2 regions of the Pseudomonas sp. Irchel 3A5 genome follow, and region 2 is predicted to be linked to the other one. Evidence: riboswitches for the same ligand, from Rfam matches in the RefSeq annotation. Region 2 holds a riboswitch; the other holds the start of a gene.
What was found. Region 2 has a riboswitch for cobalamin ahead of cobW (cobalamin biosynthesis protein CobW). Riboswitches for the same ligand answer to the same signal wherever they lie in the genome.
Positions count from the first base shown of each region.

Region 1: linked by a shared signal. The riboswitch ahead of CKW31_RS20615 (ABC transporter substrate-binding protein) and the one ahead of cobW (cobalamin biosynthesis protein CobW) in region 2 are both predicted to bind cobalamin.

Region 1 is NZ_FYDU01000013.1:26,449-30,858, forward strand. Features, by position in the region: gene pcsA (phosphatidylcholine synthase) at 1-680, opposite strand, end outside; cobalamin riboswitch at 892-1,087, shown strand; gene CKW31_RS20615 (ABC transporter substrate-binding protein) at 1,279-2,316, shown strand; gene CKW31_RS20620 (iron ABC transporter permease) at 2,313-3,356, shown strand; gene CKW31_RS20625 (ABC transporter ATP-binding protein) at 3,353-4,150, shown strand; gene CKW31_RS20630 (GNAT family N-acetyltransferase) at 4,335-4,410, opposite strand, start outside.
Region 2 is NZ_FYDU01000004.1:140,450-144,859, forward strand. Features, by position in the region: gene cobN (cobaltochelatase subunit CobN) at 1-899, opposite strand, end outside; gene cobW (cobalamin biosynthesis protein CobW) at 903-1,967, opposite strand; cobalamin riboswitch at 2,092-2,331, opposite strand; cobalamin riboswitch at 2,389-2,613, shown strand; gene CKW31_RS07585 (CbtB-domain containing protein) at 2,709-2,894, shown strand; gene CKW31_RS07590 (CbtA family protein) at 2,906-3,613, shown strand; gene CKW31_RS07595 (cobalamin biosynthesis protein) at 3,776-4,192, shown strand; gene cobM (precorrin-4 C(11)-methyltransferase) at 4,230-4,410, shown strand, end outside.

The DNA of each region.
Region 1 (4,410 bases), on a different contig from region 2:
CACAGGCAGATGCCGATAAAGTACGCCGACATCGTGAACCACACGCCCATCACCACTGGCCCGTTATGGGGATGGTTGATGATCAGCAACGCACTGCTGATCAACCAGATGGTGGTCACCAGGATATTCAGCGGCATGAAACGACGCACTCGGAACGGATGCAGAAACTTCATCCGTGTCACCGTCAGCAACGCCAGACCGATGATGGTCAGGAAGGTCACCCAAGGCGATGGCTGAATGATGTATAGACACAGCGCCACCACGTTCCAGGCCGCCGGAAAGCCCTGAAAGTAATTGTCCTTGCTCTTCATTTCCAGATTGCAGAAACAGAACAGCGACGACACCAGAATGATCGCAGTGCTCAACAACAACGTATAAGGCGGCAGCGGGATGTAGCTATAAATAAACAACGCAGGGATAAACACGTACGTCAGATAATCAATGACCAGGTCCAGCACTGAACCGTCAAAGCCCGGCAACACCGACTGCACGTTGAATTTGCGCGCCAGCGAACCATCGACGCCATCCACTGCAAGCGCCAGGCCTAGCCACAACAGACATGCCTTGGCTTGATCATCGAACAGGGCAATGGTCGCCAGAAATGCAATGACCACGCCGGTGGCGGTAAAACCGTGGGCACCCCAGGCTTTAAGCCAGGCCACTCGTTGAGTCGATATCACAGGAAAATGTCTCCAAAAGGTGTAGCGGACCAGTGTAAACCTGGTTGGACGGACTATCGACCGGCCATCGGTCGATAAGGTTCACCGCCGGACGGTGTTAACGCCCTGCCAGTTCAGGGTTGCATCATGCGCCGAGCAAGCGAAACGCACGATAAAAAAATGCCTGCCAGCGACCAATATAGGAAAAATCCCCACTCTTTTAAACATATCCATTACCATGCCGCCCGTCGGTTTCCAAACGGGATTAATAGGGAATCCGTGATGACCTCAAGGTCGTCAACCGGAACTGCCCCCGCAACTGTAGGCGCTGAGCCCTGCTCCATCGATGCCACTGGGTCACTCCGGGAAGGCCCGAGCACGGCGATGATGCGTCAGTCAGGAGACCTGCCGACATCAGAAAGCTGCACCGCAGCCAATAAAGCGGCCGCACTTTCTGGCAACTGACCCACCGGCGGGGTGTCCGGGGAGTACATCCGTCAGCACGGCGGCACAGCCGTGACTGATTGACCCTGCCGAGCCTTTGCCAGCAGCAAGTCGTGATGTGTATCCAGCCAGAACACCATCGTGCGGATAACCGTTCGAATGGAGATCGTTTTTCATGTCTTTGCCTCGTTTTGCTGTTCTGCTTGCTGGACTGGGTTTTTCTGCGCTGACCCTGGCGGCCAACCCGGCCCAACCCTCTGGCATGCAGACAACCTACCCGCTGACTCTGGATAACTGCGGCGTGCCGCTGACCTTCGCCAAGGCGCCCGGCAAAGCTGTGACCATTGGCCAGTCAGCCACTGAAATCCTTTATTCCTTGGGGCTGGCCGAGAAAGTGGTCGGGACTTCGCTGTGGTTCAACAACGTGCTGCCCCGTTTCAAGGACCTGAACGACAAGATCCCGCGTCTGGCCGATAACGATCCCAGCTTCGAGGCGGTGATCAACAAGCGCCCGGAACTGGTCGCCGTGCAATTCGAATGGATGGTCGGCCCCCAAGGCGTGGTGGGCACCCGGCAACAATTCAACGAAATGAAAATCCCCACCTACCTCATGCCGTCGGACTGCGAAGGCAAAGACAATCTGAAAGGTGCTGATGGCACGCGCCTGCGCCCGTTTTCGATCGACAGCCTGTACAAGACCGTCACGCAACTGGCGCAAATCTTCGACGTCCAGGCCCGTGGTGCCGAGTTGAACGCCGACCTGCAGGCACGTCTCGCCACGGCTCAGGCCAGCGTCAAAGGCAAACACCTGAAGGACGCCTCGGCAGTATTCTGGTTCTCCAGCGCAGACCTGAACGTCGACCCTTATGTCGCCGGTCGCAAAGGCATTCCGGCGTTCATGATGGACACCCTGGGTCTGCGCAATATCGTGCAGTCCGATGAGGAATGGCCGACGGTTGGCTGGGAAACCATCGCCAAGGCCAACCCGACCATTCTGGTACTGGCGCGCATGGACCGCCGCCGCTTCCCGGCCGATGATTTCCAGAAAAAACTGGAATTCCTCAAGACCGACCCTGTCACCAAAAACATGGACGCGGTCAAGAACAACCGGATTGTCATTCTGGACGCCCAAGCCATGGAAGCGACGATTCGTACCTTCGACGGCATCGATGAACTGGCGGACGCCATCGACAAATTTGATCTGCACCCATGACAGCGCAATTCGCCGGTCGCTTGTTACGCAAGATTTGCCTGCACGGAGCCTGGGTGCTGGCGGTGTTGCTGGTGGCGATTGTCGCGGGCATTGCCATTGGCGAAACGCCGATCAGCCTGTCGCTGGTGTTTCAGGTGCTGGCCAACAAGCTATGGGGCGCAGGCTTCGTGCTCGACCCTATCGATGAAGGCATCGTCTGGAATTATCGCCTGACCCGCGCCCTCGTCGCAGCGGCCTGCGGCGCGGGCCTGGCTATTTCGGGCGTGGTTTTGCAATCACTGTTGCGCAACCCCCTGGCCGATCCTTACCTGCTGGGCATTTCCGCCGGGGCCTCGACCGGCGCGGTCCTGGTAGCGATCATCGGCGTGGGCGCAGGCGCTATCTCGTTGTCAGCCGGGGCGTTTGCCGGGGCCATGGCCGCTTTTGTGCTGGTCGCCCTGCTGGCGCGCAGTACCGGCGCTGTCAGTGGCAGCGGGCAGATCATTCTCGCGGGCATCGCCGGTTCGCAACTGTTCAACGCCCTGACCTCTTTCCTGATTACCAAATCAGCCAACTCCGAACAGGCACGCGGCATCATGTTCTGGCTGCTGGGCAACCTCAGTGGCGTGCGCTGGCAATCAGTCACGCTGGCCGTGCCGGTGGTGTTGATCGGTCTGGCGGTCTGCCTGTGGCATCGGCGCTCGCTGGATGCGTTCATGTTCGGCAGTGATTCCGCCGCGGCCCTGGGCATCCCGGTGCGTAGGGTTCAAGTGATATTGATCGCCACGGTGGCGCTGGTCACGGCGGTGATGGTCTCGCTGGTGGGTTCCATCGGTTTTGTCGGCCTGGTCGTGCCCCATGCGGCGCGCTTGCTGGTCGGCGTGCGTCATGGTCGTTTGATCCCGGTCAGTGCCCTGGCCGGCGCGGTCTTTCTGATCGCTGCCGATGTGCTGTCCCGCACGGCGATCAAGGGCCAGGTCTTGCCCGTCGGAGTCATCACCGCCCTGATCGGCGCACCGGTATTCGCCGTGATTCTGATAAAGGCCAAGGGGGGTCGATGAGCATTCTCAAACAGCCAGCGACCGACATCGACCGCGACGTGTTGTCGTGCTCCGGTCTGAACTGGTCGATCAAGGGTGTGCCCATTGTTCGGGATGTCGCGTTGCAGTTACGGCGCGGTGAAACCCTGGGATTGATCGGCCCCAACGGCTCCGGCAAATCCAGCCTGCTGAAGTTGCTGTCTGGCATCCGCACCCCGGCCAGCGGCGAGATCTACCTTAACGGCATTAACCTTGCCGCCATGAAACGCCGCGATGTCGCGCAGATGATTGCGGTTGTCGAGCAGCAGGCGGAAACCTCGGACGCGATCACGGTGCTGGACGCTGTAGAACTGGGCCGCACGCCTTGGCTTTCAGCGCTGGAGCCCTGGTCAGCCGCAGACGATGGCATTGTTCGTCAGGCCTTGCACGATGTCGACATGGCCGACAAACCCAAGCGCGCCTGGCACAGCCTGTCGGGGGGCGAAAGACAACGCGTCCACATCGCCCGCGCCCTGGCTCAACGACCGCAGATCCTGTTGCTGGATGAACCCACCAACCACCTGGATATCCAGCATCAGTTGAGCATTCTGGGGCTTGTCAGATCATTGTCGGTTACGACCCTGATCGCCCTCCACGACCTGAATCAGGCGCTGGCCTGCGACCGACTGGCCGTGATGGACAAAGGCGCACTGATCGCCATCGGTGAACCGTCCGAGGTTCTGACCTGCGAGTTGCTGCGCGAGACGTTTGGTGTAGAAGCGCACTACCTGACCGATCCGTATGACGGGACGCGAATATTGCGGTTCAGGTCGTAAAGCTGAAGAAGTCAGTCAATGGCGCGGGCCCGTGGGACCGGCTTCAGCCGGGAAGAGGCCAGGACAGACACTGAATCTTTATCTGGAGAAATACCGCCTTCCCGGCTAAAGCCGGTCCCACGGTGTCAATCAGCTTGCAGGCGAACATAGAATCCCCCACAGGGGTGCGCGCAAAACCTCGAACCTATACCAATCCGCACTCCATATGCGTCGTCTGCCACACCGGATCGTTTTCCACATCCACTACCCGGAAACCCTGC
Region 2 (4,410 bases):
CAGCCAGGTTCGTTATCCTGAGCGCAAATCGCCTGAATCACCGGGACGTTACGCCGGAATGGCCGCAAATGCGGCGTTTCCGGGCTGGACTGAGCAAAACCGGTGGTGTTGAGGATCAGCTCAACGCCGACCTCGTCCAGCCAGTCCTCGACCACCGTCATGCAGCCCGCTTCCTTCAGGCTGGCGACGGCGATGGGCAACGGGTTCAAGCCTTGCGCCTGCAAACGAGCGCAAAATACATCGATGAACGCGGTATTGGCGGCCTGCAAGTGCGAGCGGTAGAACAGCAGCGCCACGACTGGCTGATCCACCACCCAGTCAGCGAACCATATTTCAGGATCAGCGCTGACGCCCTGCGGATGGTAAACCGCAGTTCGCGGCAAGGCTTTTGGCTCGGACCACGAATAATCCCGATCCAGCATGCGAGTCGCGAGGCAACGGTAAAACTCCAGCGCGTTGTGCATGCCGCCCTGACGCAGAAACTGCCATAACCGGTGGCAATCCTCGGCGGGCGCAGTGCTGCGTTCAGTCAGCTCGGGATCATGACGATCACAGCCTGGCACCATGATCACCTGCACGCCCCGTGCTGCCAGCTCCATCAGGCGTTCGACGCCGTAGCGCCAGTAGCCGATCCCGCCATGCAAGGAAATCAGAATCACCTTGGCGTGGCGCAGCACTTCATCGACATAGAGGTCGACCGAAGCGTGGTTCTGAACCTGCATCGGGTTGGCCAGACGCAAGCTTGGGTAATCTTCCGGCAGTTGCTGCGCGGCTTCGGCGAGCAACGCCAGGCTTGAATCACCACTGCAGAGAATCACCAGCTCGGCGGGGGTTTGTCCGAGGTCGGCAATACTGTCGTCCGGTACAAAACCACCGGGCTGGGTTCTCAACAGGTGCATGGGTCAGTCCGCAAGCGCAGCGCGCAGTTGGGATTCAAGTGCAGCAGCATCGAGCTTCTGACCGATCAGCACCAGATGAGTGGCGCGCTCTTCGTCAGCACTCCAGGCACGGTCGAAGTGTTTGTCGAAACGCGTACCCACGCCCTGAATCAGCAAGCGCATCGGCTTGCCAGCGATGGCAGCGAAACCCTTGACCCGCAGGATGCCATGCTGAACGACCAGTTGGGTCAGCGCGGCAAGCAGCTGTGTTTCTTCGGATTGAGGCAGCTTGATGGAAATAGAGTCGAACGCGTCATGGTCGTGGTCATCATGATCATCGCCTTCGTGGTGATCGTGATGGGTCTTGCGCCCGTCGATGTGCTGCTCGGACTCGGCACCCAGCCCCAGCAGGACGTTGATCGGCAGACGACCGCTGCTGGCTTCGATGACCTTGACCGCAGGCGGCAGCTCTTCGGAGACTTCGGCACGCACTGCGGCCAGACCGGCAGCGTCGATCATGTCGGCCTTGTTGAGGATGACCAGATCGGCGCTGGCCAGTTGATCGGCGAACAATTCATGCAGTGGTGATTCATGATCCAGATTCGGATCGAGCTTGCGCTGTGCATCGACCTGATCAGGGAATGCAGCAAACGTACCTGCGAGTACTGCAGGACTGTCGACGACAGTGATCACCGCGTCGACGGTGCAGGCGTTGCGAATTTCTGGCCACTGAAAGGCTTGCACCAGTGGTTTTGGCAGCGCCAGACCGGAGGTTTCGATGAGGATATGATCCAGATCACCGCGGCGCGCGACGAGTTCGCGCATGACCGGGAAGAACTCTTCCTGGACGGTGCAGCACAGGCAGCCGTTGGCCAGTTCGTAAACGCGGCCAACCGCCTCTTCTTCCGTGCAGCCAATGGTGCATTGCTTGAGGATTTCACCGTCGATGCCCAGTTCGCCAAATTCATTGACGATCACGGCGATGCGCCGACCTTCCGCGTTATCCAGCATGTGGCGCAGCAAGGTGGTTTTGCCCGAACCGAGGAAGCCGGTAACGATGGTGACGGGAAGTTTGGCCAGTGTTTTCATCGGATGCCCTTTGGCAATACGGCGGGCAAGCAGGACGAAAACCCTGTGTGGCCACAGGCGTGTAGCCACAGAGATGCGATTCGCCACCGGATCACCCCGCCCGGTTGTAGTGAGAATTCGTCGGGCTCAAGGCCCGAATCGAGGCAGGTCTCCTGGCTTGCGGCGCCCCTGAAAACCTCCGGGGCAGTCATTGCGCCTTCCCGCCCTTGACGGGCAGTGGCTGTGCAGAGAATGCAATGACCGTGCGATAAATCAGCACCGCTTACAGTTGCGGGGGCAGCCGCGGCATTGACCGCGTTCCCGTCTTAGCTCCATATCGTCCGACCCGCAGATCGGCTGGAGAACCTCGAACCCGCAAGGCTACGCAGTGACTGCGGGCAGGTCAATCGACTGATTGACGTTCCATGCAGACGCATGCTCTCCTACACGCCTTGTTACGGGTGCCCCTCACGGGGTGAAACGGGAAACCGGTGAGTTCAGGCCTCTGGCCTGCACAAGTCCGGCGCTGCCCCCGCAACGGTAAGCGAGCGAAGAATCAGATCCACTGTGCGCATCACGGCATGGGAAGGCGATTCTTGCAGGTTGACGCCATGGTGCGCTCAACCCCTCGCAAGCCCGGAGACCGGCCCGACATGAAACAAATAACGAACCCGCGGTGGGCGGGCGCAGTTGCACTCCCCTGACACTCGTCAGCGGACAGTGCTGCGCATGCCTGCTTGCCGACATCAAGAGGGAAGCGCCATGTCGATCATTACAACCAGCCACTCCGCCAGTACCGCAACCACCCAGACCCAACGCCTGACCGCCGCCATCGGCGCAGCGATTCTCGGCGCCTGTCTGGTGTACTTCGCCGGTTTCTCGCACATCGAAGCGGTCCACAACGCCGCCCATGACACTCGCCACAGCGCCGCCTTTCCTTGCCATTGAGACCTGACGCCATGTTCAAGCGAATCGCTCAAACGGCCGGGTTCACCGGCCTGCTCGCCGCCCTGCTGTTGACCCTGCTGCAAAGCTTCTGGATCACGCCGTTGATCCTGCAAGCCGAAACCTACGAAAACGCGCCTGCCGAGCAGGTCCATGAACACGCTCACGGCGAGACTGCACAGGCGGGCCATGTGCATGACGTCGAAGCCTGGTCGCCGCAAGACGGCTGGCAGCGCATTGTGTCCACCACCGGCGGTAATCTGGTGGTGGCAGTGGGTTTCGCGCTGATGCTGGCGGCGCTGTACACCTTGCGAGCGCCGGGCAGAACCTCCCAAGGCCTGTTCTGGGGGCTGGCCGGTTTTGCCGTGTTTACCCTGGCGCCAACCCTGGGCCTGCCGCCCGAACTACCGGGCACCGCTGCTGCGGACCTCAATCAGCGACAGATCTGGTGGATCGGCACCGCAGCCTCGACGGCTGTCGCTCTCGCGCTGATCGTCTTTGCCCGGAACTGGCTATTGAAAGCCTTGGGCGTGGCGATTCTGGTAGTGCCTCATGTGATTGGCGCACCGCAGCCTGAAATCCACGAAAGCCTGGCACCTGAAGCGCTGGAGTCGCAATTCGTGATCGCTTCACTGCTGACCAACGCGGTGTTCTGGATCGCCATGGGCCTGATCAGCACGTGGCTGTTCCGTCGTAACAACCCTGATCTCGACCCAGCCTGATCTTGAGCAAATTTGACATAAGCTGTCTCGCAGCAAACATTGGACCTGTAGGAGTTCACGAGCACCGCGAGGCAGCGATGGCGTCCTGCCTGATACACCCTCATCGCTGCCTCGCAATGCTCATGAGCTCCTACAGAAAAGCATTTAAATTCAGTGAGTTATATTTTGTTTGATAACAAGCAGCCGATACTGGTGGCAGGCTTGGGTTGCCAACGCGGTTGCTCCGCAGCGGCGCTGCTGGAGCTTATTGAGCACAGCCTTGAAGCGCATGATCTGCGCTTGCAAGACATCAGCGCCCTCGCCTCCATCGATCTGAAAAGCCAGGAGCCCGGGCTGCTGGAACTGGCGATTCAGCGTGATTTGCCGTTGAGTTTCTTCAACGCGGAACAGCTGGCTACTTACGAGTCGCAGCTCAGCCATCGCTCACAGATCGCCTTCGAGCACACGGGGTGTTTCGGCATCGCAGAAAGCTCAGCTCTGGCGCTGGCGAGCCAATCCGGTTCGGCCGAGCTGCTGATACCCCGCCAAAAATCCTCGCAAGCCACTTTTGCTTTGGCCATTGCCCGGCCAATTCGCTGATAATCGCCATTTTTGCCCCTTCACATCTGGAGTCTTCATGACGGTTTTTTTCATCGGCGCAGGCCCCGGCGATCCCGAGCTGATTACGGTCAAGGGGCAACGATTGATCCGCAGTTGCCCGGTGATCATCTATGCGGGCTCGCTGGTGCCTGCTGCCGTTCTGGAAGGTCATCAGGCGGTTCAAGTGAGCAACAGTGCTGAATTGCACCTGGAGCAGA